DNA from 3 places in the Lysobacter yananisis genome. Region 3 is predicted to be linked to each of the others. Evidence: predicted binding sites of a transcription regulator. Region 3 holds the regulator's gene; each other region holds the start of a gene.

Region 1 (9,895 bases), 780 kb from region 3:
CTTGCAGCCGGCCGATTCGAACCGCGCCAGATAGACCTGGGTGGCGCCGTCGGCGGGATTGGACTGCAGGCCGACCAGCGCCGACTGGCCGAAGTAACCCGGCGCGCGCAGCGCCGCGATGCCATGGAACAGGCCGTGCAGCTTGTCGGCGTTGTTGAGCGTGCTCGCGCACACCGGCGCGCCGCCGGCGTCGGTGCGCAGCAACAGCGCGCCCATCAGGCCGGCGCCGTTGGTGGTGTTGCCGGCCACCACCAGGTCGTCGGCCAGCCCGGTCGCGGCGACGTTCTGCGCGAGCGCGCGCAGGCGCACCTCCGGCCAGCGCGAGCCGCCGTCGTAGAACTGGTTCCACAGCAGCCCGCCGCCGGCGTCCAGGCGCGCGATGCGGCCGAACTTGCGGCGCGCGTCGCGGCTGGTTTCCTCGCCGACCAGGTACAAGGTATCGCCGCGGTCCGGCGCGCTCTCGATCAGGTCCAGCCCGACCGCGTTCTGGCCTTCGACCCGGTTGCCGAGCACGCTGGTCCAGGCCGGCCGGCCTTCGCAATCGACCTGCAGCACGTAGATGCGGTCGCTGCCGTCGCCGTACTGGACCGCGCCGGTGACGGCGAAGCCGCGGCCGCTGCTGAGTTCGATCACCGCCTCGCCGCGGCTGCGCTTGCTGCCGCCGATGTAGTAGGCCGCCTGCCAGATCAGGTTGCCGTTGTCGTCGGCGCGGCTGAGCTGGGCCAGTTGGGTGTCGCCGGCCAGGCGGGTGCCGACGGTGATCGAACCCGGGCCGCAGGCGCGGGTCGCCTTCACGTCCGAGCCCGAATCGGCCGGCTCGGGATCGCCGTAATAGGCCTCGAAGTTCTGCGCCTGGGCGAGCGGCGCGGCCAGCAGCAGGGAAATCGCCAGCGCCAAAGCGCGGCGGCGCGAACCGGAAGAGCTACGTTCCATCGTGTCCATGTCGGCCTCGTGTGCGGAGACATCCGCGAAGGGGCCGGCGCGCCGCGCGGACGCGCCAGCGATGCGTGAGCGGGCAGGCCGGACTGATCGACGAAAGGCCTGCGCGGACGCCGCAGCCGCACGGACGGCGCATCGCGCGATGGCGGCGCGCCTGGCATGAGCGTTCGCGTCTCGACCTTAGCGCCGCGGCGCGCGGCGGCGTAGGACCGTTGCGGGCAGGAAACGGGACGCGCCGGGAAGCTTTCGCAGCGCGCGCGGGCACGGGCTGCGACGTGGGTGGCGGTTCGGCGTTAAAGCGCGCGGTGGGTCACGCGGGCGGTCATGGCGGATTCGCGGGCGCTCGCGGCGTCGGCGGTTCCAGCGGCATCGGCTATCGCAGCGGCGTCGACGGTCGTATTGGCGCGGTCGCGGCTTGCGCCGCTCCTACAGGTCGCCCATGTAGGAGCGGCGCAAGCCGCGACCGCGGACTTTCACGCTTGCGGCGCGATCTACTTCGCCTCGCCCAGCAACTCGACCTCGGCCAGTTCGATCCCGCCCGCGCCCTCGCCCACCAGCCGCAGCCGATAACGCGCATACGCCGCCGGCGCAGCGATCGCGAACGCGCGGGTCTGCCGCCGCCACGCGAACGCCTGGTCGCGGCGCTCGTCCAGCGTGGTCCACTGCTGGCCGTCGTTGGAACCCTGGAGGGCCCAGGCCGCGGCGTCGCCGGGTTTGTCGGACGAGGTCAGCGTGTACAGCCGCACCGTCGCCGGCGTCTTGAAGTTCCACGCCAACAGCGGCATCGGCGCGTTCAGCCGCGCCGACGTGGTGGCGTCGTCGTCGAACAGCGCCGCGGTCTGCTTGGCGTTCAAGCCGGCGACGCTGGCGTTGTCGCGCCGCGCCAGATCGCGCCAAGGGCGCGGCGGTTCGCCGTCGGCGCTCAGCGATTCGGGCAGCGCCTGCGCCGCGCTGCCCCAGTTCGACGGGATCGGCCCCATCCTGAATTCCAGCAGCGCGCCCTGCGCCAGCCGCGCGTGCGGCAGGGTCAGCCGCTCCCACGGCTCGCCGTCGATCTTCAGCGATTGCACGTAGCGGTTGCGCGCGCTCACGCCCGGCGCGAGGATCTCGATCCGCTTGCCGTTCTCCAGGGCGATGCTCATGCGCTCGAAGCGCGGCGCGCCGATCACGTACTCCGGCGAGCCCATCCGCAGCGGGTAGAAACCGGCCGCGCTGAACAGCCACCACGCCGACATCTCGCCGTTGTCCTCGTCGCCCGGATAGCCCTGGCCGATCTCGCTGCCGGCGTACAGCCGGTCCATGATGTCGCGCACTTTCTCCTGGATCCGCCACGGCTGCCCGGCCATCGCGTACATGTACGGAATGTGGTGCGAGGGCTGGTTGCTGTGGCCGTACTGGCCCATGCGCACGTCGCGCGCTTCCAGCATTTCGTGGATGACGCCGCCGTAGCTGCCGGTCTCGAACGTGCCCGGGGTCGCGAAGAACAGGTCGAGCTTGTTGCCCAGCGCGGTGCGGCCGCCGTACAGCGACGCCAACCCGGCGCCGTCCTGCGGCGCGTGGAAGGCCATGTTCCAGGCGTTGGTCTCGGTGTAGTCGCCGCCCCAGCGGGTCGGTTCGAATTCGCTGTCGGTGTAGCGCCAGCGGCCGTCGCGGTGGCGGCCGACGAAGAAGCCCAGGCGCGGATGGAACAGGTTGACGTAGCCGAGCGCGCGGTTGCGGTAATAGGCCGCGTCGTCGGCGTAGAGCGCGCGGTACGGATCGTCGGCGCCGGCCTCGCTCGCCAATGCGCCGGCCAACTGGCCGATGGCGAAGTCGTTGATGTAGCCGTCCATCGACCACGACAGCCCCTCGTCGGCGCTGGTGTCGGTGTAGCCGCGGAAGAGCGCGCGCTCGATGCCCTTGCGCCCGGCGCCGGCCAACGGGCTGACCGTGGCCGCGTTGCGGATCGCCGATTGATAGAAGCCGCGCACGTCGAAATTGCGCACACCCTTGAGCCAGGCGTCGGCGAAGGCCACGTCCGAACTGGTGCCCACCATCAGGTCGGCGTAGCCCGGCGAGGACCAGCGCGCGATCCAGCCGCCGTCGCGGTATTGCTGGACGAAGCCGTCGATCATCTCGCCGGCGCGCGTCGGCGTCAGCAGCACATAGGCCGGCCAGGCGGTGCGGTAGGTGTCCCAGAAACCGTTGTTGACGTAGACCCGTCCGTCGACGATGCGCGCTCCGCTGCGCTCGGCGGGGCTGTCGGCCGGCGCCGGCACGAACGGGCTCGCGTACTGCCAGCGCGGCTGCTGCGCGCTGCCGGTGTTCTCGCTGGCGTTGTTGGGATACAGGAACAGGCGATAGAGATTGGAATACAGCGTGACCCGCTCGTGCTCGGGCGCGCCGCCGACCTGGACGATGCCCAGCTGCGCGTCCCACGCCGCCTGTGCGCGTTCGCGCACGCGCTCGAAGTCGTCGTCTTCGCCGATCTCCAGTTCCAGATTGCGCTGCGCCTGCTGCAGCGAGATCAGCGAGGTGGCGATGCGCATCGTCACCCGGCGGTCGCGGCCCAGTTCGAAGCCGTACCACGCCGAGACGCGGTCGCGCCCGGCCGCGCGCGGCAGCCGCTCGCCTTCGCGCACCGGCCGGTCGAAGCGCGCATGGAAATACAAGCGCCCCGCGCCGGCGGAGAGCTTGCTCTTGTTCTCGGTCCAGCCGCTGAGCGTGCCGGCTTCGCGATCCAGGACGATGTCGCCGTGCTCGTCGCGCTGGTCGAACAACAGCCGCCCGCTGGCGCCGGGGAAGGTGAAACGCAGCATCGCGGCGTGGTCGGTCGGGGTCATCTCGGCGACCATGCCGTTGTCGAAGCGCACCCGGTAGTAATCCGGACGCGCGGTCTCCTGGTCGTGACCGAAGCTCAGCGCACGCTTGCCGCGGTCGAACTCGACCGCACCCTCGCCGGGCGCCGGCAGGATGTGGAACGCCTGGCGGTCGCCCATCCACGGGCTGGGCTCGTGCGACAACGCCAGCGCTTCCAGGCGCGGACGGTTGGCCTCGCCGTTGCGCTCCTGGTACTGGTAGATCCAGTGCGAGCCGGCGTTGGTGGTCGGGGTCCAGAAATTGAAGCCGTGCGGCAACGCCACCGCCGGGAAGTTGTTGCCGCGCGAGAAGCGCGCGTTGGAATTGCTGCCGCGGCGGGTGTCGACGAATTCGCTGGGATGCTTGGCGGCGAGCTTGTCGAGCTCCTTGTCCTTGCGCGCGCGCGCCGGTTCGATCCGCACGTCGTCGAGGTAACCGCCGTAGCGCGCGCCGAGCGCGCCGTCGTGGACCAGCACGATCCGGCGCACGCGCTTGCCGGCGGCGACCTCGCCGATGCGCGCGGCGACCGCGTTCCACTGGTCCGGATACAGCAGCCGCGCCTCGCCCTGGCCGCGCGCGCTCAGCGCGAAGCCGTAGCGATCGGTCGCCTTGAGCTGCGACAAGCGGCTGCCGTCGTCGAACTCCAGATCGAGGGCGACGAAGGTGGAGGCGTAGCGCAGATCGTCGAGCTGGCCCGCCTTCGCATCCAGTTGCCGCGCCGACAGCGGGAACAGCCGATAGGACAGCTCGCTGTCCTTGCCGACCGGAACATCGACCTCGAACACCAGCGCGCGCTGCTCGCCGCCGCCGCTGCCGTCGAAACGCAGCGAGCGCAGGCCGGTGAAGCCGGCATCGGGCTTGGCGGTCAGCGCCGCGGCCGCGGGCGGTCCGCCGGCCGCGACCAGGCGCGGCGCGCTGTCGGCGATCAGCGACGGCGCCGGTTCGGCGGGTTCGAACGAACTCCAGAAGCCGCGCGTCTTGCCCACGGCATGCGCGCTCGACATCGCGGCCAAGACCGCCGCCAGCAGCGTCGCCGTGACGACCGCGCGCCGGCCTGGGCGCGCTTCCGCCGCTGGGCTGCGCCTTATCGGAGCAGCCACGGCCGCGTTGCATGCCAGCAACGCCGGCAGCAGCGAGCCCGCCGAAATCCGCACTTTCGACCTGAGCACTTCCGACATCCGCGCCTCCTCACCGAACGGCACGATCGCCGCCGCCACCCCGCATTCATTCGAATTGAATCGATCTAAAAGCGCATTGTCAAACCGCGGCGCAGCATGATCGACGCCCTCTTCACCGGATAAAAATACAATCAAAACAACGGCTTGAATTACGACAACCCGACGCCGCCCTCACCTACTTGGCACAGCTTTTGCGTCAACGTCTCAAACTGTGATTTTCTTCACATTTTTTGAGCCACCCTGTTCGTGCCCGTCCTCAACGGAACCCGGTCCCCATGCCGATACAGCGTCCTATTGCCCTCGCCGTCGCGCTCGCGGCGGTGATCGCAACTTGCCCTTCAACGTCAGTTTTTGCCGCAACGCGTCATAATTCGCAGCCCTCCCCCGACGATCCCATCCCGGAGATCGAGCGTCTGCGCGCGCAACGGCAATGGCTGCCCGCGCTGGGCCGGATCGAAGCGGCCCAGGCCGCGCGCCCCGGCGACGACCGCCTGTACCGGCTGCAAGTGCTGACCCTGGCCGATCTCGGCGGCGCCGAGCGCGCCTGGACGCTGGCCCAGGCCCGGCCGCAGTTGTTCGATGCCGCCGAGCACCAGCGTCTGAACGCCGACCGCTTCGCCCGCCGCGTGCTGTGGGGCACCGGCTATCCGCAGAGCGAGACACAGCGCCTGGACGAAATGCGCCAGGCGCGCGACCTGCTCGCGCAGCAACGCGCCGCGCAGACGCCGGAGCAGCAGCGCGCCGACCTGCGCACGCGCTTCGACGAACTGATCATGCTCAACCACCTGGAGCGCCACGCCGAGGTCGTCGAGCGCTATCGCGCGCTGCAGGCCGAGAACGTCGAGATCCCGATGTACGCGCTGGCCAAGGTCGGCCAGTCGCTGCTCGCGGCCAAGCATCCGGAAGAAGCCGCGACGGTGCTGGAGACCGTCACCCGGCAGTGGCCCGAGGACGAAGACTCGCAGTTGCAGCTGGCCTATGCCTATTCGGAAAGCGAGCGCTTCGCCGACGCCGACGCGCAGCTGGAAAAGATCAAGCAGGCGCAGCCGGCGTTCGTGCGCGTGCCCGGCGCCAAGCAAAGCCACCAGAACTGGCGCCATTACGACGCCGACAGCCAGCAGGCGATGATCGGCCTGTACGGCGAAGACACGGTCGGCGCGCAACGGCGCCTGGAACAGATGGCCCGGATCGGCCCGAGCAATTCCGGCCTGCAGTCCGACCTGGGCGTGCTGTACCAAAAGCGCGGCTGGACCGACCGCGCGCTGGAACGCTTCCGCATCGCCCAGACCCTGGAACCGACCAACGTGTCCGCGCGCGTCGGCCAGGTCGGCGGCCTGCTCGAACACAACCGCGTCGACCTGGCCCGGCCGATCCACGACGAACTGCTGCAAAACCGCGCGCGCGACGTCCAGGTCGAGCAGATGGGGCGTTCCTGGGACAGCCGCCTGGGCTGGCAATGGCAGGTCTCCACCACGTTCGGCCGCAGCGATTCCGACGGCGACCGCGGCGCCACCGCCTCGCCGCTGGGTTCGCGCGACGTGACCCACAAGGTCGAAGTCGCCAGCCCCCTGATCGGCGACCGCTGGCGCCTGACCGCGCACGCGCAGGACGCCTGGGCCGACTACGAAAACGGCAACGCCGGCAAGGACCGCGTGCACGACCGCCGCGCCGGCGTCGGCGCGCTGTACGCCTACGACCGCCTGACCGTCGGCTTCGGCGTGGACCGCAGCAACGACCGCTGGCTGCCCAGCGGCGACCGCACCGGCTATTACCTCGATGCCGGCTGGCGCTTCAGCGACGTGCTTCAAGGCACCGCCGCGTGGTACGCGACCACGCCGGACGCCTCGCTGCAGGCGCGCCGCGCCGGCCTGCACGCCGACGCGCTGAGCCTGGGCCTGCGCTGGACCCCGAGCGAGCGCAGCTCGCTGGCGGCGACCGCGCAGCAACTGCGCTACAGCGACGACAACACCCGCACCGCGTTCGGCCTCAGCGGCGCGCAGCGCCTGTACACCCGCCCGCACCTGCTGATCGACGGCCTGGCCGACGTCTACACCAGCCGCGCCAGCCGCACCGACGCCGACATTCCCTACTTCAACCCCAGCCGCGACGGCTCGCTCAACCTCGGCCTGCGCATCGACCACCTGGCCTGGCGCCGCTACGAGCGCCACTTCCGCCAGCGCCTGACCGTGCAGGCCGGGCCTTATTGGCAGGAGAACTTCGGCAGCCACTGGGTGCCGCAGGTGCGCTACGAACACGAATGGCGCTTCGGCACCGGCCGGGTGCTGGATTACGGCGTGAACTGGTCGCGCCCGGTCTACGACGGCATCCGCGAAGACCGCCTGGGTTTCGACCTGAGTTTCCGCTGGGGTGAACAATGATCATGAGCCACGCATCCGTCCGCGCCGCGCTGCGCCGCGCCTTCGCCGCCGCGCTGCTGGCGCTGCCGCTGGCCGCCCTCGCCGCGCCCGCCGCGCAGGCGCCCGAGGACAAGGACTACAGCGCCGCCGAAGCCGCGCAACGCGAGAACCGCGGCGACCAATTGCTGGTGTTGAGCTACCACGACGTGCGCGACGACGTCGCGCGCAAGGGCGATCCCGACGCCTACGCGGTCAGCACCCAGAACTTCGCCGCGCACCTGGACTGGCTGGCCGGCCACGGCTACCACCCGGTCGCATTGAGCGATGTGATCAAAGCCTCGCGCGGCGAGAAGAAGCTGCCGCCCAAGGCGGTGCTGCTGACCTTCGACGACGGCCTGCGCAGCATCTACACCCACGTGTTCCCGCTGCTGCGCGCGTACAACTATCCGGCGCTGATGGCGGTGGTGACCGGCTGGGTCGACCTGCCGCGCGACCAGCAGGTCGACTACGGCCCGCGCATGTTCACCCACGACGACTTCGTCACCTGGGACCAGTTGCGCGAGATGCAGGCCTCGGGCCTGATCGAGATCGCCTCACACAGCGACAACCTGCACCGCGGCATCACCTCCAACCCGCAGGGCAACACCATGCCGGCGGCGATCACCCGCGAATGGGACGCCAAGGCGCAGCGCTACGAGACCGAGGCGCAATACCTGGAACGCGTGCGCCGCGACCTGGCCGCCAGCGCCGACAAGATCAAGCGCGAACTCGGCGTGTCGCCGCAGTCGGTGGTGTGGCCGTACGCGGCCTACAACAGCCAGACCAACGACCTCGCCGACAAGCTCGGCATGACCGTCACCTTCGACCTGGAAGGCCGCCACCAGACCGTCGGCCGCGACCTGCACGGCCTCGCCCGCCTGCTGGTGTTCGACAACCCTACGGTCAAGGACCTCACCTACGAACTGCGCCACGACGAGGAACTCGACGGCGTGCGCGCGCTGCAGGTCGACCTGGACTACGTCTACGACGCCGACCCGGCGCAGCAGGCGCGCAACCTCGACAAGCTGATCGAGCGGGTCAAGCAGGTCGGCCCCAGCCACGTGTTCCTGCAGGCCTTCGCCGACCCCGACGGCAACGGCTCGGCCGACGCGATGTACTTCCCCAACCGCCAGCTGCCGATGCGCGCGGACCTGTACAACCGCGTCGCCTGGCAGCTCAAGACCCGCGCCAACGTCAAGGTGTTCGCGTGGCTGCCGGTGCTCGGCTTCGAACTGCCGGACAAGGCGCTGGACGCGCAGTTGGCGATCAAGGCCAGCAACCCGGCCGAGACCCACCGCCTCAACCCGTTCGACCCGCGCACCCGCGAGATCGTCTCGCAGATCTACGAAGACCTCGCCGTCAGCGGCTACACCGAGGGCCTTCTGTTCCACGACGACGCCCTGCTGCGCGACGACGAACTGCGCGGCATCGCCCCCGACGCGCCGGCCGCGCGCACCCAGGCGCTGATCGATTTCACCCATGCGCTGACCCGCGCCGCCGGCAAGTGGCGGCCGAAGCTGATCACCGTGCGCAACCTGTTCGCCGGCCCGGTGCTGCAGCCCAAGAGCGAAGCCTGGTTCGCCCAGGACCTGGCCGCGTTCAACAACGCCTACGACTACACCGCGGTGATGGCGATGCCGTGGATGGAGAACAGCCGCGACCCGCAGCGCTGGATCGACCAGTTGGTGGCCAAGGTGAAGGCTTCCCCGCGCGGCCTGTCGCGCACCATCTTCGAGCTGCAGACCGTGGACTGGCGCGACAACAGCAAGCCGATCCCGGCCGCGCAGCTCAAGCGCATCGTCCACCGCCTGCAGGCCGACGGCGCGCGCCACCTGGCGTGGTACCCGGACGACTTCATCGCCGACCGCCCATCCACCGCCGACGCGCGCGAGATCCTGTCCGCGCGCGGCTTCCCTTACATCGAGAAGTAGGTCGGCCCCGAACCGCCCGCCAGAGCAGCCCGCCCACAGCAGACCGCCTCTTCGAATCCACCAACGGCGCGCGGCCAGGACCGGCCGCCGCCGAGGGAGCGTCGCCCCGCCATGAACCCAACCACCAGCCCCGTGCTGACCGCGCTGTTCCAGTTCGCGTTCTTCTATCCGATCGTGATGTCGTTCTTCTGGATCGCCGGCGGGCTGTACTACTACTTCCGCCGCGAGCGCGCCTCGCGCGGCCGCACCGACCCGCCGCCGCTGGACGCGGCGCCGTTCGTCAGCATCCTGATCCCCTGCCACAACGAAGGCGACCACGTCCACGAGACCCTCGGCGCCGCGCTGGCCCAGCGCTACCCGGACTTCGAGGTCATCGCGATCAACGACGGCAGCCGCGACGACACCGGCGAGCAGCTCAACCGCCTCGCCGCGATCCACCCGCGCCTGCGCGTGGTCCACCTCGACCGCAACCTGGGCAAGGCCAACGCCATGCGCATGGGCGCGCTGGCCGCGCGCTCGGAATACCTGGTGTGCATCGACGGCGACGCGCTGCTCGACGAGTACGCGACCCACTGGATGGTCTGGCACCTGATCTCGGGCGCGCGCGTCGGCG
Region 2 (9,895 bases), 1.7 Mb from region 3:
GCACCCAAACCCAGCGCTTGCCAGGGTCCCGTCCGCCCCCGCAGCCCCATCTCGACGCCGTGCCCGCGCAGGAGTAAGTTTTACCCGAGCGCATCGCCGCGGCCGCGGACGCAAGTCCGCACCAGAAGGAAGGAATCGAAATGAACGCCGCTGCCCACACGCTCCTGCCCTCGCGGGCGGACGCCGCGTCGTCCGCTGCCCGCGCCATCGAACGGCCGCTGCCGGCCTCACTCGGCGCGTGCGCACTGATCCACGGGGTCCTCGATGCGGCCGAGTGCGCGGCGCTGATCGCCGCCGCCGAGGCCCGCGGTTTCGCCGGCGCGGGCGGAGATTACCCGCCGTCCTACCGCAACAACGACCGCCAGGTGCTCGACGATCCGGCGCTGGCGCAACGCTTGTTCGAACGCCTGCGCGAGTACGTGCCGGCCGAGTTCGCCGATACCGACGGCACGCGCTGGCGGCTGGCGTCGCTCAACGAACGCCTGCGCCTGTGCCGCTATCGTCCCGGCCAGCGCTTCAACATCCATCAGGACGGCGTGCACCATCGCGGCCCGGACCTGCGCAGCCGCCTGACCTTCATGATCTACCTCACCGACGGCGATGCCTTCGTCGGCGGCGACACCCTGTTCTACGCGCGCGGCCCCGGCCGCGGCGGCGAGGCCGCCGGCGAGCCGCTGGCGCGGGTGCGCCCGCGCGCGGGCACGCTGATCCTGTTCGATCACGCGCTGTGGCATGCCGGCGAGGCGGTGACCGCCGGCGTCAAGCACCTGCTGCGCAGCGATCTGATGTACCAACGCATCGACGACCCTCGCGAACCCGCGCAGGCGACGCACGCCGATGCGCCGTTCGCGCCGGGCCACGACGGTTACGTGTGGACGCTGGCGCGCCTGACCGACGGCCGCATCGCCAGCGCGGGGCGCGATGCGCAGGTGCGGCTGTGGTCCGGCGACGGCCGCGAGCGCGCGCGCCTGCGCGGTCACGCGCAGTCGGTGCTGGGTCTGTGCGAATTGCCGGGCGCGCGGCTGGCGACGGTATCGCGCGACCGCTGTCTGCGCGTCTGGAGCCTCGACGACGGGCGCTGCCTTCGCAGCGAGGTCGCTCACGACGCCGCGGCGCTGTGCCTGGCCCGGCTCGGCGACGGCCGCCTGGCCAGCGGCGCGGCCGACGGCCGCATCGCCCTGTGGCGCGACGACGGCGAGCCGCTCGGCGGCTGGGCCGCGCACGCAGGCTGGGTATGGTCGCTGTGCGCGCTCGGCGGCTCGGGACTGCTCAGCGCCAGCGAGGACGCCGAACTGGCGTGGTGGGATGCGCGACGCGGCGAGCGCGTGGCCAGCATCGATTGCGGCGCGCCGCTGCGCAGCGTCGACGTTCGCGCGGACGCAGGCGGCGCCTGCGTCGCTTTCGCCGGCGTCGACGGCCGAGTCCGCCTCGCGTACGCCGTCGACGGCGCGCTGCGGTGCGAGCGCGACTGGCCCGCGCACGAGGCCGCGGTGCGACGGGTGCGTTGGCTCGGCGACGGGCGCCTGGTCAGTTGCGGCGAGGATGGGCGGGTGCGGGTGTGGACGCGCGACGGGACGCTGCTGGACGAACGGCGGCACGACAACTTCGCTACCGATGCGTTGTTGCTGGAAGACGGCCGGTTGCTCAGTTGCGGCTACGATGGCGTGCTGCGGACGGGGTGATCGGGTTTCGCCGTAGTCGGGGTATCGCGGTCGCGGCTTGCGCCGCTCCTACAGGTAGCGACCGCGGATTCGTATCCGACTGTAGGAGCGGCGCAAGCCGCGACCGCGACACCACGCCTACGGCGCAACGCCAACACGCGCCATCGCCCCTCTCCCGCGAACGGGAGAGGGGCATCCACTCAGTTCTCGTACGCCGACTCGCCATGCGTGGTGATGTCCAGGCCCTCGCGCTCGGCTTCCTCGGCCACGCGCAAGCCGACCACGGCCTTGACGATCACGAACGCAACCACCGACACCAGCCCCGACCACACCACCGTGATCGCCACGCCCAGCGCCTGCACGCCGACCTGCGCGGCGATGGTCTCGTTGCCCGCGCCGAGCCCGAAGCCGCCCAGCGCCGGCGCGCTGAACACGCCGGTCAGCAGCGCGCCGATGATGCCGCCCAGGCCGTGCACGCCGAACACGTCGAGCGCGTCGTCGGCGCGCAGCAGGCGCTTGAGCCCGTGCACGCCCCACACGCAGGCCGCGCCGGCGATGGCGCCGATGGCGATCGCGCCGAACGGGCCGACCGTGCCGCAGGCCGGGGTGATCGCGACCAATCCGGCGACCACGCCCGAGGCGCCGCCGAGCATCGACGACTTGCCCTTGGCGATCTTCTCCACCAGGCTCCACGCCAGCGCCGCCGCGGCGGTGGCCAGCAAGGTGTTGAGGAACGCCAACGCCGCGCCGGAGGTGGCTTCCAGGTTGGAACCGGCGTTGAAGCCGAACCAGCCCACCCACAGCAGCGACGCGCCGATCATGGTGAAGGTGACGTTGTGCGGCTTGAGCGCCTCGCGTCCGTAGCCCACCCGCTTGCCGACGAAATAGGCGCCGACCAGGCCGGCGATGCCGGCGTTGATGTGCACCACGGTGCCGCCGGCGAAGTCGATCGCGCCCTTGGCGAACAGATAACCGTCCGGCCCGTACCAGACCATGTGCGCGATCGGCAGGTAGGCGAAGGTGAACCAGATCGCCGCGAACAGCAGCACCGCGGCGAACTTGATCCGCTCGGCGAACGCGCCGACGATCAGCGCGCCGGTGATCCCGGCGAAGGTCGACTGGAACGCCACGAACACGTACTCGGGCAGGGCTACGCCGGCGGTGAAGGTCGCCGCCAGCGAGTCCTTGTCCACGCCCTTGAGTAACAGCTTGTCGAAGGTGCCGATGAAGGCGTTGCCGCCGGCGAACGCCAGCGAGTAGCCGTACGTCACCCACAGCAGCACGATCAGCGAGAACACCGCCAACACCTGCATCAGCACCGACAGCACGTTCTTGGAGCGCACCAGCCCGCCGTAGAACAGCGCCAGGCCGGGCACGGTCATCAACAGCACCAACAGGGTCGAGGTCAGCATCCAGGCGACGTCGCCCTTGTCGACCACCGGCTTGGCCGCTTCGGCCGCAGCCGCCGCGTCCTGGGCGTGGGCCGGGGCGAACGCCAGCAGCGCCGCCAGCGGCAGCGCGGTCCACAACATCGTCTTGCACATCCGCTCGCGCGAGCGGTCGTCGAAGGTCTTCGCGTACTTCATGGGAATCTCTCGCAGGCCGTAGTCAAAGGGCTCGTCGTCACAACGCGTCGTCGTCGAGTTCGCCGGTGCGGATGCGCACCGTGTTCTCCACCGGCAGGACGATGATCTTTCCGTCGCCGACCTTGCCGGTGCGCGCGGCGTTCTGGATCGCTTCCAGCGCCGCGTCGAGCTGGCCGTCGGGCACGGCGCATTCGATCTTCAGCTTGGGCAGGAAATCGACGACGTACTCGGCGCCGCGGTACAGCTCGGTGTGGCCCTTCTGCCGGCCGAAGCCCTTGACCTCGGTGACGGTGATGCCCGACACGCCGACTTCGGTGAGCGCTTCGCGCACTTCGTCGAGCTTGAACGGGCGGATGATCGCGATGATCAGTTTCATCTCGCAGCTCCTGTGTAGGCGGGTGTGCGGCGCGGCGTCAGAACGCTTTGCTCAACGTGAGGGTGAAGGCGCTGTCGGCCAGGAAGTTGCCGTGGGCGTTGGTGTAGAGCGCTTTCTCGGCGTCGGTATCGCTGTAGGCCGCGGCGACCGAGAACCCGTTGTCGAAGCTCTTGGTCACGCCGAGCTTCCAGTCGGTGTACTCGAAGGCCTTGTTGCCTTCGATCCACTGCTTGCCGCCGTGCAGGTTCAGCGCCCAGCCTGGCTGGAAGGTCCAGTTGAGGCTGGCGTCGAGATAGCCCGAGCCGTCGGAATCGGCGTAGCCGAACAGGTCGGTGACCGAATACGAGTACTTGAGCCCGATCGATACCGTCTCGCTCGGCGCAAGCGTGCCGCCGACGTAGATCTCGGTCGTGTTGGGGCTGTTGAAGCCGGACGGATAGCTGCCCGGGTAGTAGTAGGTCAGCACGCCGACGTCGTAGGAAAAGATTTCGCCGGCCTTGCCGCGATAGCCCAGGTAAGCGTCGATTTCCAGGCTGCTGGAGATGTCGTCGCCGACGACGACCGTGTCCGACAGCCAACTGACGTTGCTGCCCCACGCGCCGACGTAGAAGCCGTTGTCGTGGGCGTACTCGATGCCGGCCTGCAGCGCCGGTTTCTGGTTGGTCTGGGACACGCCGCGGAACAGGTAGTCCGTGGTCAGCGCGATCGAGCCCGACGTGCCGGCGAACGCCGGCGCCGCCGCGCAGGCGAGCGCCAGCGCCAGCAGCGCGCGTCGCGATGCGTGTTTCTGTTTCGGAGCATGTGCGGGCGTCGTCCTGACGCGGGACGCCGTGATGGCGACGGCATCGGTGGTGGTTTCGCTGGTGTGAGACGACATGACGCAGGCTCCTCATAAGCGGTGGCCCCTCCCCGGTCATTGCTTCGCGATGGAAGCTCTCGTGCGGGATGCGGCGGAACGCTTCGTCGTCGTTCTCGCCGTTTTCGGAAACAAGCCGCCCCCGCGGCGGGCTTGACCCGTCGTGCGCGTTCTCCTGGTTGAAGTCGAAATCGAAAGCCGCCCAAACGAACACGGCCCGAAGCGTTCGCTTCGGGCCGTGCGGGTTACAAGGTCTTGCTCATGAACACGCTGTGGGGATCGTCGCGATAGTCGGCGAAGGGCCCGCAGTAGTCGAAGCCGTAGCGCGCGTAGAGGCTGCGCGCCGGGCCGAATCCTTCCATCGAGCCGGTTTCCAGGCTCAGGCGCCGGTACGCGCGCCGCGCCGCTTCATCGAGAATGTGTTCGAGCATCGCCGCGGCCACCCCGCGCCGGCGGTGCGCGTCGGCGGTGCGCATCGACTTGATCTCGCCGTGCTCCGCATCCAACTGCTTGAGCGCGCCGCAGCCGAGCAGTTCGCCGCCGTCCCACACGCTCCAGAAGCTGATGCGCGGATGCTTGAGGCCGTCGAGGTCGAGCGCGTGGATGCTTTCCGGCGGCGACAGTTCGGCCATGCCCTGCAGGTGTTCGCGCAGCAGCGCGATCACTTCGGGACGGTCGAGCTGGCCTTCGCGGATCTGCATCGGTCGCCGCTCCTGCGTTTGCAAGGCAAAACACATCCCGAAGGCGCCGGCGCGAGGCCGCCGCCCTGGGAGCATCGATCGTTGGACAGGCAACGCGGCCGCGCGATGCGGCCGCGCCGCGGCGCCGTCAGACGGCGTAGTACATCTGGTATTCCAGCGGATGCGTCGCCGCGCGGAACTTGGTCACTTCCTGCATCTTCAGCGCGATGTAGCCGTCGATGAAGTCGTCGGTGAACACGCCGCCGGCCTTGAGGAAGTCGCGGTCCTTGTCCAGCGCTTCCAGGGCCTGGTCGAGCGAATGGCAAACGGTCGGGATGCCCTTCTCTTCTTCCGGCGGCAGGTCGTACAGGTCCTTGTCGCTCGGCGCGCCCGGGTCGATCTGGTTCTTGATGCCGTCCAGGCCGGCCATCATCAGCGCGGCGAAGGTCAGGTAGCCCGACTGGATCGGGTCGGGGAAGCGCATTTCGATGCGGCGCGCCTTCGGGTTGGCCACGTACGGAATGCGGCAGCTCGCCGAGCGGTTGCGCGCCGAGTACGCCAGCATCACCGGCGCCTCGTAGCCCGGGACCAGGCGCTTGTAGCTGTTGGTGCCCGAGTTGGTGAAGGCGTTGATCGCGCGCGCGTGCTTGAACACGCCGCCGATGTACCACAGCGCCATCTGCGACAGGCCGCCGTAGCCGTCGCCGGAGAACAGGTTCACGCCGCCCTTGGCGAAGGACTGGTGCACGTGCATGCCGCTGCCGTTGTCGCCGACCAGCGGCTTGGGCATGAAGGTCGCGGTCTTGCCGTTGCGGTGGGCGACGTTCTTGATGATGTACTTCATCGTCAGCAACTCGTCGGCCTTGGCGACCAGCGAGTTGAACTTGGTGCCGATCTCGCACTGGCCGGCGTTGGCGACTTCGTGGTGGTGCACTTCGACTTCGATGCCGACCTGCTCCAGCGTCTTGCACATCTCGGCGCGGATGTCGTGCAGCGAATCGAGCGGGGCGACCGGGAAATAGCCGCCCTTCACGCCCGGACGGTAGCCGCTGTTGCCGCCTTCGTATTCCTTGCCCGAGTTCCACGCGGCTTCTTCCGAATCGACGTGGAAGAAGGTGTGGCCCATGTCGTTGGCGTAACGCACCGAGTCGAAGATGAAGAACTCGGGCTCAGGGCCGAAGAAGGCCTGGTCGGCGACGCCGCTGGACTTCAGGTAGGCCTCGGCGCGCTTGGCGACGCCGCGCGGATCGCGCGAATAGGCCTGCATGGTCGCCGGGTCGAGGATGTCGCAGGTCAGCACCAGGGTCGGATCGGCGGTGAACGGATCCAGGAACGCGGTCGAGGCGTCGGGCAGCAGGATCATGTCCGACTCGTTGATGCCCTTCCAGCCGCTGATCGAGGACCCGTCGAACATCTTGCCGTCCTCGAACAGCGCCGGCTCGACGATCGACTTGGGGAAGGTCACGTGGTGCTGCACGCCACGCATGTCGGTGAAGCGCAGATCGACGAATTCGACCTTGTGGTCCTTGATGAGCTTTTCGACGTGTTCGAGGGACATGTGCCTGGATCCGGATGAGTAAAGGGGGGTCGGACAACGCGGGGCCGTGCTGCGCCTGCATGTGCGCCTCCACGTAACAAAGCAAGTCGCGTGCCAAGCCCGATGGCGGCGCAAGCGATTGATTCGAAAGGATGACCGACTAAGCACTACAGGCTTTTGCACCAATATCGTGCAATACAAACCCGCTTCGCACCAATTTGGGCAAAAGCCTTTCCGTTATTCTGACCCGCCGGCGGCGCTTCCCCCGACCGCGACGCCGCGCCATTCCCGATTCCCATTCCCCACCGGCCCCAATGACCGACCTCTTAGCCGCCCTGCTCCTCGGCATCATCGAAGGCATCACCGAATTCCTCCCGATCTCCAGCACCGGCCACCTGCTGATCGCCCAGCACTGGCTCGGCGCGCGCTCGGACCTGTTCAACATCTCGATCCAGGCCGGCGCGATCCTGGCGGTGGTGGTGATCTACTGGAAGCGCCTGTGGGGGCTCGCGGTCGGCTTCACCCAGCGCGACAACCTCGACTACCTGCTCAAGCTCGGGCTCGCCTTCGGCATCACCGGCGTACTCGGCATCGTGGTCAAGAAGGCCGGCTTCACCCTGCCCGACCACGTCACTCCGATCGCCTGGGCGCTGGTGCTCGGCGGCGTGTGGATGATCGCGGCCGAGCATTTCGCCGCCCGGCGCGCCGCCGCGCTCGGCGAGCGCAGCGACATCACCTGGACGGTGGCGACCCTGGTCGGCATCGCCCAGGTCGTGGCCGGTGTGTTCCCGGGCACCTCGCGCTCGGCGGCGACGATCTTCGTCGCCCTGCTCGCCGGCACCACCTCGCGCGCGGCGGCGACCGAGTTCGCGTTCCTGGTCGGCATCCCGACCATGTTCGCCGCCAGCGGCTACGAGCTGATGGGCGTGATCGGCACCCCGGCCGCGGCGCAGGAAGACTGGAGCGCGCTGGCGGTGGCCTTCGTCGCCTCGGCGGTGACCGCCTTCATCGCGGTGAAATGGCTGCTGCGCTACATCCAGAGCCACCGCTTCACCGCGTTCGCGATCTACCGTCTCGTGTTCGGCGTCGCCCTGCTGTGGCTGATGCCGGCCGGCAGCTGAGGAACCCGCCATGTCCGATCCGCACGCACCGCACGCCGACGCCGCGGGCCTGGAGCAGGAACTGCTCGAGGACCAGGCGCTGTCCGCCGCCGAACGCTATGCCGCGTTCCTCGCCGCGGTCGCCGACAGCGGCCGCTTCTGGGTGGCCGAATCGGGCGAATACCTGCTGACCCTGTTCGACGGCGAAGGCCAGGAACTGTTGCCGGCCTGGCCCTCGGCCGCGACCGCGCGCGCCGCGCTGGCGCAAGCGCGCGCGCAATCGCCGAATTTGGCCGGCTATGCGCCGGCCGCGCGCGAGCTGGCCGCCTGGCGCGAGCGCGCCGCCGCGGCGATGGACGAGGCCGGCGTCGGCGTCGGCGCGTTTCCCGATCTGGCGATGCAGTGCGCGGTGGTCGCGCCGGCGCAGTTGCTCGAACACCTCGATGCGCTGATCGCCGAGTCCGACGCCGACGCGGCGACGGAAGCGGACGAGACGGACGGCGATGCCGGCGACGATTCCGCCGGCGCCCCCGCCGCGCTCGACCTCGCCCAGGCGCAGCGCGCGCTGGCGCAGAAGTTCGCCAAGCCCAAGGGCGACTGAGCGCGCGGCCGCAGGCCCGCTAACACAGACCCAGGACCCGCTCGCATCGCCGCAACCGCGGCGATTCTTCGATAGTGCGAGCGCCATCGCAGATCGATGCGCGCGGCGCGCGCCGTCGTGCCTCAGGCTGTGCGCCCCGATATGGAGATCGCCATGCCCGCGTTGCTGTCGCCCCTGCGCATCGCCATAGCCGCCGTCGTCCTAGCGCTGCCCGCCGCCTACGCCGTTGCGGTGTACGCCAAGCCGGGCGGCTACCGCATCGACGAATCGGCGGACCCGACGTTCGCCCCGCTGCCGCGACGCAGCGCCAGCAGCGCCGACCTGCGCGAATACCGCTGGCAGGTGCAACTGGCCACGCGCGCCGACGGCAACGCGCTGCCGCTGCTGCAGGCCGATGCGCTCGATCAGATTTATCTGCAATTCGGCCCGGACCGCATGAGCTTCAGCGGCGGCGCCAACGAGATCTCGATGTACTACCAGGTCGACGGCTCGCGCATCGCCTCCTTCGTACCGACCCGATCGGGCCTGCGCAAGCAAGGCGGCGGCTTCGTCTCGACCGCGGTCGGCACCTGGAGCGAACGTCCGCTGGCGATGGACCAACTGCTCTCCGCTCACCTCGCGCCGCCGTTCGAGCATTGGCTGGAAGGCAGCGGCACGGCCCAGCGCCTGCATCTGATCGGCGCCGACGGCACCCATTTCATCCTGCAGACCACGGATGCGGCCTACGGCGCCAAGGGCGAGCGCGTGAACCTGGAAATCGCCGCGGGACTGAAGCGGTGCTCGACCGGTTGCGGGCCGCTCAACGCGCCCAGGCCCGACTGCGTATCGGCGCGCAAGCTGCGCTGGGCGAACGGCGGGCCGCAGCCCGCGTCGGAATGGTTCACCCTGCCGCGGCACGCCTTCGACGGCCGGCGCATGCAGGACAACCAGCACCAAGTGCTGGAGACGCGCCACTACCCCAGCCTGAGCGGCAAGCAGTGCTCGGTCGGCATCTACGTCGTCGACTACGTGTCGCGCTACGAAGACATCGCCCGGACGCACAGCGACGGCCTCACGACCGCGACGGCCGCGCCATGAGCCCGACCCGCGCCTGAACGCGCAAAACCCCACGCCTCGCGGCGCTGCGTTCATCTGTTTTTCGCGACTCACCCCGGATCATTGCGCCCCATGAACATCCAACGTCCCCTGCTTCTCGCCGCCGCGCTGTCCAGCGTCCTGCTCGCCGCCTGCGCCGCGCCCTCGACCTCCGCCGACAAGGGTGCCGACATGTCCAAGCCCAAGGTCGATGCGACGATCAAGAACGACGCCGCGCCGGCCGCGCGCATCAACCTGCGCGGCTTCACCTGGAACCTCGACAGCGCCGTCGATGCCGCCGGCAAGCCGATCGCGCTGCTGCAGCGCGAAGGCAAGTACGGCCTGAAGCTGAGCTTCGTCGGCGACAACCTCGGCGTCTCCGGCGGCTGCAACCACGTCGGCGCCGGCTTCAAGCTCGACGGCG
Region 3 (9,895 bases):
AGACGAAGCGCGCGCCCTTGAGCCGGCCGTTGCTGTGCGCCTTGATGTAGCCGTTCTCGACCACGATCTCCGCGCCCAGCGCCTGCAGGCCCTTGATGTGCTGGTCGACCGGACGCGAGCCGATCGCGCAGCCGCCCGGCAGCGACACTTCGGCCTGGCCGTACTTGGCCAGCAGCGGGCCGAGCACCAGCACCGAGGCGCGCATGGTCTTGACCAGTTCGTACGGCGCGACGTGGCTGTTGACCGTGGTCGGGTCGACCGTGATCGACGCGCCTTCGCTGCTCACGCCGGCGCCGAGTTCGCCCAGTAGCTTGGCCGTGGTCAGCACGTCGTGCAGGCGCGGCACGTTGCGGATCGTCACCGGCGCATCGGCCAGCAAGGTCGCGCACAGGATCGGCAGGACGGCGTTCTTGGCGCCGGAAATCTGGACCTCGCCGTTGAGCGGCTGGCCGCCTTGCACCACGATTTTTTGCATTGACGGATTCGCTGAAGTCGAAAGGAGAAGTGGAGTCGAAAGGACAAGCGCGAGGCGGCGGCCGCGCGGCCGGCGCCTGGCGAAGATAACGTGCGCGGCGTCGCCGCGGCAGCGCGACGGCCTAAGCGGATCGCGGGACGCCCATGGTAGAAGCTGGCGCGGCCGATTGAGTGAGGCGACGGTGAAGTACCGGGCCGGCGCGATGCGGGCCTCGGCGGTTCGGGCGCGACCGGCGTCCGCGGCCCGATGCGGCCGCGCGCGGCGGGGAGCGCGAGACGCCCGGCCGCGCGCCGGTCAGGCCTGGCCGGCCTCTTCCGGGGTCAGGGTCTTCAGCGCCAGGGCGTGGATCTCGCCGCCCATGCGCTCGCCCAGGGTCGCGTAGACCAGGCGATGGCGGGCCAGCGGCAGCTTGCCGCGGAAGGCCTCGGCGACCACGGTGGCTTCGAAATGCACGCCGTCGTCGCCGCGCACCTGCGCTTGCGCGCCCGGCAGGCCTTGTTCGATCAGGGAGCGGATGGTGTCGGCGTTCACGGCGGGACCTCTGGCGGGAGCTGGAATTGTCGGGGACTGGGCGGACGCCGCCCGGCCGGCGGGCCGCCGGCGACGCGCCGGGGGCGCAAGCCGGGCCCGGCCGCAGCCGCAGGCCGGCTGAATGTGGGGAGCCCGGCAACCCGGGATGTGCCTGCGGAACCGGCGCGGGGCCGGCGAACCGCTTAGAATTGGCGGCTTAGCCTAGCGGAAAGCCCCCGCTACCGGAATGCCGGTGGCCGCAACGGCCGATTCCATCGACCGCGTCCGAGCGCGGACACGGTCGAGCGTTTCCGCCTTCGCCGCCGCCGTCCGCCCCCGACGTTCCCAGGATCGCCCCGCCCCATGACCCAGCCCGCCCCCGCCCGCGACCCGCGCACCACGATCCCCGCCGGCTCCGAGGCCGGGCTGGCCGACAGCGGCCGGCGCGTGTTCGCGATCGAGGCCCAGGCGCTGGCCGCGGTGGCCGCGCGCATCGACGGCGACTTCACCGCCGCGTGCAAGCGCATCCTCGCCGCCAGCGGCCGGGTGGTCTGCACCGGCATGGGCAAGTCCGGCCACATCGCGCGCAAGATCGCCGCGACCCTGGCCTCGACCGGCACCCCGGCCTTCTACGTCCACCCCGGCGAAGCCGGCCACGGCGACCTGGGCATGATCACCGACGCCGACGTGGTCCTGGCCCTGTCCTACTCCGGCGAGAGCGACGAAGTGCTGATGCTGCTGCCGGTGCTCAAGCGCCAGGGCAACACGGTGATCGCGATGACCGGCCGGCCGCAGTCGACCCTGGCGCGCGAATCCGACGTGCACCTGGACGTCAGCGTGCCGGCCGAGGCCTGCCCGCTCGACCTGGCGCCGACCTCCAGCACCACCGCCTCGCTGGCGATGGGCGATGCGCTGGCGGTGGCGCTGCTGGAAGCGCGCGGCTTCACCGCCGACGACTTCGCCCGCTCGCACCCGGCCGGCGCGCTCGGCCGCCGCCTGCTGCTGCACATCACCGACATCATGCACGCCGGCGACGACGTGCCGCGGGTCGGCGCCGACGCCAGCGTCAGCCAGGCGCTGGTGGAGATGAGCCACAAGCGCCTGGGCATGACCGCGGTGGTCGACGACGACGGCCGCCTGATCGGCCTGTACACCGACGGCGACCTGCGCCGCACCCTCGACGACCGCGGCGTCGACCTGCGCTCGACCCGGATCGCCGAGGTCATGACCCGCGCGCCCAAGACCATCGGCGCCGACGCGCTCGCGGTCGAAGCCGCGCAGCTCATGGAAACGCACAAGATCAGCGGCCTGCTGGTCGTGGATACTGAACGCCGCGTGGTCGGTGCCTTGAACATTCACGACCTGTTGCGAGCGCGGGTGGTTTAAGGCGAGGACCGAGCGCAGAGGAGCGAGGAGTGAGCGGGTTTGATCGCTGCCGTCGATTCCCCGCTTCCGCCAAGACCTTCGACTCCACGACCGCCTCGCCACCCGCATCCCTCTCACTCCTCACTCCTCTTCGCTCACTCCTCGCTCCATGCCCTACAGCCATCTCAACGACTACCCCGCCGACATCCGCGAGCGCGCCGCGCGCATCCGCCTGGCCTGCTTCGACGTCGACGGCACGCTGACCGACGGGCGGCTGACCTACGACGAGGGCGGGCGCGAGTACAAGAGCTTCCACGTCCAGGACGGCCAGGGCCTGGCGCTGCTGCGCAAGCACGGCATCGCGGTGCATTTCGTCACCGCGCGCGGCGGCGCGATCGCCGCGCACCGCGCCGCCGAGCTGGGCGCGAGTTCGCACGGCGACATCAAGGACAAGCTGGTGTGCGTCAAGCAAATCGCCGAAAGCCTGTCGCTGACGCTGGAACAGGTCTGCTTCATGGGCGACGACCTCGCCGACCTGCGCATCCTGCCGCACGTCGGCCTGGCGGTGGCGCCGGCCAACGCGCACCCGTGGGTGCGCGAGCGCGTGCACTGGCGCACCCACGCGCGCGGCGGCGAAGGCGCGGCGCGCGAGCTGTGCGACCTGCTGCTGGGCGCGCAGGGCCACGCCGACGCGATCCTCGCCGGAGCCCTGGGATGAACTGGCGCCTGCTCTCGACCCTGGTCCTGCTCGCCGCCGCCGCGCTCACCGGCTGGGCGTGGTGGTCGCAACGCGACAAGCCCGCCGCGGCCAAGGCGGCGTCGCGCCCGGATTACGTGCTGACCGACTTCGACGTGGTCGTGCTCAATAAGGAAGGCCGCGAATCCTTCACCCTGCGCGCGCCGAAGCTGACCCGCGATCCCAGCGACAAGACCATGGACATCGCCACCCCGCTGTTCCTGATCCCGGCCAAGCCCGGCAGCAACGGCGGCCCGTGGGAAGTGCGCTCGCAGCGCGGCTGGGTCAACGCAGAGGGCGACGAAGTGCGCCTGCGCGGGCAGGTCAAGGCCGACAGCACCAACGCCGCCGGCAAGCCGATCAACATCGCGACCGAGGAACTGAACGTCTTCCCGGACGCCAACAAGGCGACCTCGGACGTCGCGGTCAACATGACCCAGCCGGGCACTATACTGACCGGTCTGGGTCTGGACGCCGACCTCGAAACCAAGAACATCATCCTCAAATCCAACGTCAAGGCGCGCTATGAAGCGAAAGCCCGCTAACCTGCCGGCCCTGTGCCTGGCCGCCCTGTTGCTGGTGCCGGCCGCGAGCGCGTACGCGCGCTCCTCCGACCGCAACCAGCCGATGAACGTGGACGCCGACCGCAGCGACTGCTCGGTCGCCAGCGACACCGGCCCCTGCGTGCTCACCGGCAACGTGGTGATCGTGCAAGGCACGCTGCAGATCAAGTCCGCCAAGGCCGACATCAAGCGCGCCAACGGCGACATCAGCTACGTCACCCTGACCGGCTCGCAGGTCACCTTGAAGCAGGAGCTCGACGACGGCTCGCCGTTCAACGGCCGCGCCAACAAGGTCGACTACGACATGCCCAAGGACATCGTGATCCTCACCGGCAACGCCTTCGTCGACAAGGCCGGCGACACGATCAAGAGCGAGCGCATCGTCTACAACATGAAGACCGGCCAGGTCGAGAGCGGCGGCACCGGCAGCCGCGTGTCGATGCAGCTGCAGCCCAAGAACAAGGACGCCTCGGCTTCGCCGCCGCCGGCGTCCAAGCCCGCGCCCGCACCGGCCAAGCCGGCGCCGGCCAAGCCCGCACCGGCCAAGAAGGGAGGCGGCTGATGCTGGTCGCCCAGGGCCTGCGCAAGGCGTACCGCCAGCGCGAGGTGGTGCGCGATTTCGGCCTCACCCTCGACGCCGGCGAAGTGGTCGGCCTGCTCGGCCCCAACGGCGCCGGCAAGACCACCTGCTTCTACATGATCGTCGGCCTGGTGCCGGCCGACGCCGGCACGATCGTGCTCGACGGCAAGGACATCACCTCCGAGCCGATGTACGCGCGCGCCAAGTACGGCGTGGGCTACCTGCCGCAGGAACCCTCGGTGTTCCGCAAGCTCAGCGTCGCCGACAACCTGCGCCTGGTGCTGGAACTGCGCGAGGACCTGGACAAGGCCGGGATCGAGCGCGAGCAGGCCAGCCTGATGGAAGAACTGCAGATCACCCACGTCGCCGACCAGCTCGGCGCCAGCCTGTCCGGCGGCGAGCGCCGGCGCGTGGAGATCGCCCGCGCCCTGGCCGCGCGGCCGCGGCTGATGCTGCTGGACGAACCCTTCGCCGGCGTCGATCCGATTTCGGTCGGCGAGATCCAGCGAATCGTGCGCCATCTCAAGAATCGCGGCATCGGGGTGCTGATCACCGACCACAACGTGCGCGAAACCTTGGGCATTTGCGACCGTGCGTATATCCTGAACGACGGCGGCGTGCTCGCGCAGGGGGCTCCGGACGCGCTGCTGGCCAATCCCGATGTCCGTCGCGTGTACCTGGGCGACTCCTTCCGTCTGTGACCTCTGCGGTTGCCGGGCGTGAGGCGACGCCCGCGATGCGCGACCCGGCTGCCTGCGCCGTGCGGGCGGCCGTCCCAACCGGTCGCGTCATCCATCGAACATGAAGCCCCGCCTCCAAGCCTCCCTCGGACAACAGTTGGTGATGACGCCGCAATTGCGGCAGGCGATCCGCCTGCTGCAACTCTCGGCGGTCGAGCTGGAAGCCGAATTGGCGAGCGCGGTGGAAAGCAATCCGCTGCTGGACTGGACCGAGCCGGCCGCGCCCGAGCCCGGCGAACCGGTCCACGCGTCGACCGTCACCTCGTCCTCCAGCACCGAGGGCAGCGCCGGCGGCGAAGGCCCCGGGCCTGAATCCACGCCCGAGCCGGAATGGACCATGGACGACGGCGAGACCTGGTACGAGCGGGTCGGCCCGTCCGACCACGACGACGACTCGTCCGCGGCCGAGCAGGTCGCCGACGCCGAGACCCTGCTCGACCACCTGCTGTGGCAGCTGCACCTGAGCCCGCTGTCACCGCGCGACCGCAGCATCGGCGTGGCGATCATCGAGGCCATCGACGACGACGGCTACCTGCGCGAGCCGCTGCAGGCCATCGCCGATTCGCTGGCGCCGGAGCTGAGCGTCGGCGAGGACGAGGTCATGACCGTGCTGCACCAGGTGCAGCGCTTCGATCCGGTCGGCACCGGCGCGCGCTCGCTGGCCGAATGCCTGGGCCTGCAACTGGGCACGCTGTCCGACGACACCCCCGGCAAGGCGTTGGCGCAGCAGATCGCCTCCGGCCCGCTGGAACGGCTGCCGCGCGTCGGCGTGGCGGGCCTGGCCGCCGAACTCAAGCTCGACCCGGCCCAGGTCGAGACCGCGGTGCAGTTGCTGCGCTCGCTCGATCCGCGCCCCGGCGCGCAGATGGGCGCGATCTCCACCGACACCTATGTCACCCCGGACGTGGTGATCTGGCGCCAGCACGGCCTGTGGCGGGTCGCCCTGTCGGAGGCGATGCGTCCGCGCATCAGCATCCATCGCGGCTACGAAGGCATGATCCGCCACGCCAGCGCCGCCGACGCCAGCTACCTGCGCGGCCACCTGCAGGAAGCGCGCTGGCTGCTCAAGAGCCTGGAAGCGCGCGGCGACACCTTGCTCAAGGTCGCCCGCTGCCTGCTCAAGCAACAGGCCGCGTTCCTGGAATTCGGCGACAGCGCGCTGCGGCCGCTGACCCTGCGCGAGGTCGCCAACGAAATCGGCCTGCACGAATCCACCGTCTCGCGCGCGATCGCGCGCAAGTACGCGCGCACCCCGCGCGGCACCGTGCCGCTGCGCGCGTTCTTCGCCTCCGGCATCGACACCGGCGCCGGCGGCGAGGCCTCCAGCACCGCGATCCAGGCCATGATCCGGCGGCTGATCGAGGCCGAGAACCCGCGCAAGCCGCTGTCCGACGCACGCCTGGCCGAGACCCTCAAGGCCACCGGCGTGCCGGTGGCGCGACGCACTGTGGCCAAGTACCGCGAGGCGATGAGCATCCCGTCGTCGCAGGACCGCGTGCGCATGGGCTGAGCGGTGCCGTCGCGGCCCGTTCCGACGCTTCTCAGCACCCGCCGCGACCGGGCCGCGGCTTATGCCGATTGCGCCCATTGTCATTGCAAAAACTTTACGACGGCGAAAAAACCCCGCCCGATCAAGGCCTTCGCGCGCGCCTAAGACCAAAGCATGAGGCCGGCCCCTTGCGCCCGCGTCCCATCGTGCGATGCTGGACTCCCTGGTCACGGCCAGGGCGTCACCCGGTTCCGTTTCGGTCCGGATGGGCCGGACGGAACTCCGACGTTCAGGTTGGAACGCTCTGAAGTTCTGCATTCATCCGCGACGTGAAGGAGGTCCCCGATGCGTATCGAAACCCACGGCCAGCAGATCGAAGTCACGCCCGCCCTGCGCGACTACGTGGAATCCAAGCTGGCCCGTCTGCAACGCCACTACGACCAGCCTTTCGACGTCCGCACCCAGCTCAGTCTCGACAAGCCCGACCACCGCGCCGAAGCCACCCTCAATCTCGCCGGCCGCACCCTGCATTGCGACGCCGCGGCAGTAGACATGTATGCCGCCATCGACCTGCTCGCCGACAAGCTCGACCGCCTGCTGATGAAGCACAAGAGCAAGCTGGTCGACCACCATCGCGGCGAAAGCCTCGCCCGCAATGGCGAAATCGGCGAAATCGGCTGAGTTCAGGCGTAAACTCCGCGCCAGCCAAGCAACGCAAGCCACACCCAAGCCGTCATGCCGCTTTACGACCTGTTGAGCGCGGAGCGCGTTGCGATCCTCGGAAGCCCCGGCGATCGCAACGCAGTGCTCGAAACCGCCGCCCGCCTGCTGTCCGGCGGCGACCCGCGCACCGCGGCCGCGCTGGACCTGGGCCTGCGCGAACGCGAGCGCCTGGCCAGCACCGCCATCGGCCACGGCGTGGCCATTCCCCACGGCCGCACGCCGCTGCTGGAAACCAGCTGCGGCGCGTTCCTGCGCCTGGCCCAGCCGGTCGACTTCGGCGCCGCCGACGGCGAGCCGGTGGACCTGGTGCTGGCCATGGCCGTGCCCGAGCACCACGTGCAGCAGCACCTGCAACTGCTGGCCGAACTGGCCGAGCGCTTCGCCGACCCGGACTTCCGCGACTGCCTGCGCAGCGCGCCGGATGCGGCCGAACTGAGCCATCGCCTGCTCGACTGCTGTCGCCGCAGCGCCGCCTGAGCGGCCGCAACCCGGTCATCGCGAAACCCGGGGACGGAACATCCGGGATTCGCCGTTCGCGCCGCTTCGCACGCGGCACCGCGCCGCACGAGACCCGCGGCCTCGAAGCCCCGGCCATCGCGAATCCCGTAAACTGGCCGCCATGAGCAAAAGCATCCGCGCAGGCGAACTGTTCGAACAGCAGCGCGAGAAGCTGGCGCTGCGCTGGATCGCGGGCCAGCGCGGCGACGGCCGCCTGGTCGAGGCGGTCAACACGGTCGCGCGCCGGCCGTCGCTGGCCGGCTATCTCAATGCGATCTATCCCAACAAGGTGCAGATCCTCGGCACCGAGGAGCTGACCTGGCTCGACGGCCTGGACTCGCGCCTGCGCTGGGAGACCATCGAGAAGATCATCCAGTACCGGCCGCTGGCGCTGGTCATCAGCAAGGACCAGCCCTGCCCCGAGGACCTGCGCATCGCCGCGGAGGAAAGCGACACTCCGTTGTGGGCGTCGCCGCGCCGCGGCCATGAGCTGCTCAACCATTTGCAATACCATCTGGCGCGTGCGCTGGCGCCGCAGATCACCCTGCACGGCGTGTTCATGGAGATCTACTCGATCGGCGTGCTGATCACCGGCGAATCCGGATCGGGCAAGAGCGAACTGGCGCTGGAGCTGGTCACGCGCGGGCATCGGCTGGTCGCCGACGATGCGCCCGAATTCACCCAGATCGCTCCCGACGTGCTCGACGGCACCTGCCCGGACATGTTGCAGGACCTGCTGGAAGTGCGCGGCCTGGGCGTGCTCAACATCCGCCAGATGTTCGGCGACACCGCGGTCAAGAACAACAAGTACCTGCGCCTGATCGTGCACCTGACCAAGCCGATGAGCGAACCCAAGGCCACCGGCATCGAACGCCTGACCGGCGACACCAGCCTGCGCCGGGTGCTCGACCTCGACGTGCCGATGATCACCCTGCCGGTCATGCCGGGCCGCAACCTCGCGGTGCTGACCGAAGCGGCCACGCGCCTGCACAGCCTGCGCATGAAGGGCCTCGACCCCGCCGCGGCGTTCATCGCCCGGCACAGCAACTTTCTGGAGCGCGGAGAATCGTGAGCGGCGTCGAGTCCAGCCCGGCCGGGGCCCACCACGCGGCCGAGGCGAGCGGTTTCACCCTGGTGATCGTCAGCGGCATGTCCGGCTCGGGCAAGTCGGTGGCGCTGAACACCTTCGAAGACCTGGGTTTCTACTGCGTCGACAACCTGCCGGCCGAGTTGCTGCCGCAGTTCGTGCAGAACGTGATCAAGGCCGAGGACGGCATGCCGACCAAGCTCGCGGTCGGCATCGACGTGCGCAACCGCCACAGCGACCTGGCCAACATCCCCGAGTGGCTGTCGGCGGTCGGCGCGCTCGGCGCCGATCCGCGCCTGGTGTTCTTCGAATCCAGCGACGCGGTGCTGCTCAAGCGCTACGCCGACACCCGCCGGCGCCATCCGCTGAGCCAGTTCGGGCTGGCCCTGGCCGATGCGATCTCGCTGGAGCGGCAGGTGCTCAAGCCGCTGCGCCAGATCGCCGACGCCATCGTCGATACCAGCGAATTCAACATCCACCAATTGCGCCGCCACGTCATCACCGAATTCGGTCTGGGCGTGGAAGCGGGCATGTCGCTGCTGTTCGAATCCTTCGCCTACCGCCGCGGCGTGCCGGCCGACGCCGACTTCGTGTTCGACGCGCGCGCCCTGCCGAACCCGCACTGGAACCCGGCGCTGCGGCCGCTGTCCGGACGCGACGCCGGCGTGCGCGACTATCTGGAGACCCAGGCCGACGTGCAGTTGTACGTCGAGCAGGTCGGCCAGTTCCTCGACACCTGGCTGCCGCGGCTGCAGGGCGACAGCACCCGCAGCTACGCCACCATCGCCTTCGGCTGCACCGGCGGCCGCCACCGCTCGGTGTACCTGGCCGAGCGCATGGCCGAACACGCGCGGCTGCGCGGCTGGAACGAAGTGGCGGTGCATCACCGCGAACTGGACTGAACGCGGGCGGATCGCTGCTTTCGTCGTAGGCGCATTAGCGCGATCGCGACTTGCGTCGCTCCTACAGTCGCTTCGCCTGACTGCGTGCCTCCCTGTAGGTGCGGTGCGAGCCGCGACCGCGAATTCGCAACTACGACGCAGCTTTCGACGTAGGCGCATTGCCGCGGTCGCGACTTGCGTCGCTCCTACAGGCGCTTCGCCAAGCTGCGTGCCTCCCTGTAGGAGCG

Evidence for each region. The regulator sigma-54, encoded in region 3, starts transcription at its own class of promoters, with help from an activator protein. The targets are predictions, from matches to a motif close to TGGCACGNGCNTTGC.
Region 1: pgaA (poly-beta-1,6 N-acetyl-D-glucosamine export porin PgaA) is a predicted target of sigma-54. The motif match lies at 5,136-5,150, and genes of this name have one in related genera.
Region 2: glnA (type I glutamate--ammonia ligase) is a predicted target of sigma-54. The motif match lies at 6,799-6,813, and genes of this name have one in related genera.

Annotation. Positions count from the first base shown of each region.
Region 1 covers NZ_CP133568.1:5,531,930-5,541,824, forward strand. Annotated here, with positions in the region: gene RDV84_RS22695 (hypothetical protein) at 1-942, opposite strand, end outside; gene RDV84_RS22700 (GH92 family glycosyl hydrolase) at 1,431-4,781, opposite strand; gene RDV84_RS22705 (hypothetical protein) at 4,756-5,055, shown strand; gene pgaA (poly-beta-1,6 N-acetyl-D-glucosamine export porin PgaA) at 5,231-7,333, shown strand; gene pgaB (poly-beta-1,6-N-acetyl-D-glucosamine N-deacetylase PgaB) at 7,336-9,282, shown strand; gene pgaC (poly-beta-1,6-N-acetyl-D-glucosamine synthase) at 9,394-9,895, shown strand, end outside.
Region 2 covers NZ_CP133568.1:1,826,707-1,836,601, reverse strand. Annotated here, with positions in the region: gene RDV84_RS07785 (2OG-Fe(II) oxygenase) at 141-1,682, shown strand; gene RDV84_RS07780 (ammonium transporter) at 1,862-3,193, opposite strand; gene RDV84_RS07775 (P-II family nitrogen regulator) at 3,285-3,623, opposite strand; gene RDV84_RS07770 (TorF family putative porin) at 3,661-4,500, opposite strand; gene RDV84_RS07765 (GNAT family N-acetyltransferase) at 4,725-5,180, opposite strand; gene glnA (type I glutamate--ammonia ligase) at 5,308-6,717, opposite strand; gene RDV84_RS07755 (undecaprenyl-diphosphate phosphatase) at 7,011-7,817, shown strand; gene RDV84_RS07750 (DUF2750 domain-containing protein) at 7,828-8,397, shown strand; gene RDV84_RS07745 (hypothetical protein) at 8,551-9,474, shown strand; gene RDV84_RS07740 (META and DUF4377 domain-containing protein) at 9,565-9,895, shown strand, end outside.
Region 3 covers NZ_CP133568.1:156,025-165,919, forward strand. Annotated here, with positions in the region: gene murA (UDP-N-acetylglucosamine 1-carboxyvinyltransferase) at 1-475, opposite strand, end outside; gene RDV84_RS00760 (BolA family protein) at 770-1,006, opposite strand; gene RDV84_RS00765 (KpsF/GutQ family sugar-phosphate isomerase) at 1,349-2,371, shown strand; gene RDV84_RS00770 (KdsC family phosphatase) at 2,520-3,068, shown strand; gene lptC (LPS export ABC transporter periplasmic protein LptC) at 3,065-3,631, shown strand; gene lptA (lipopolysaccharide transport periplasmic protein LptA) at 3,612-4,211, shown strand; gene lptB (LPS export ABC transporter ATP-binding protein) at 4,211-4,930, shown strand; gene RDV84_RS00790 (RNA polymerase factor sigma-54) at 5,031-6,479, shown strand; gene hpf (ribosome hibernation-promoting factor, HPF/YfiA family) at 6,804-7,139, shown strand; gene RDV84_RS00800 (PTS sugar transporter subunit IIA) at 7,194-7,658, shown strand; gene hprK (HPr(Ser) kinase/phosphatase) at 7,801-8,751, shown strand; gene rapZ (RNase adapter RapZ) at 8,814-9,668, shown strand.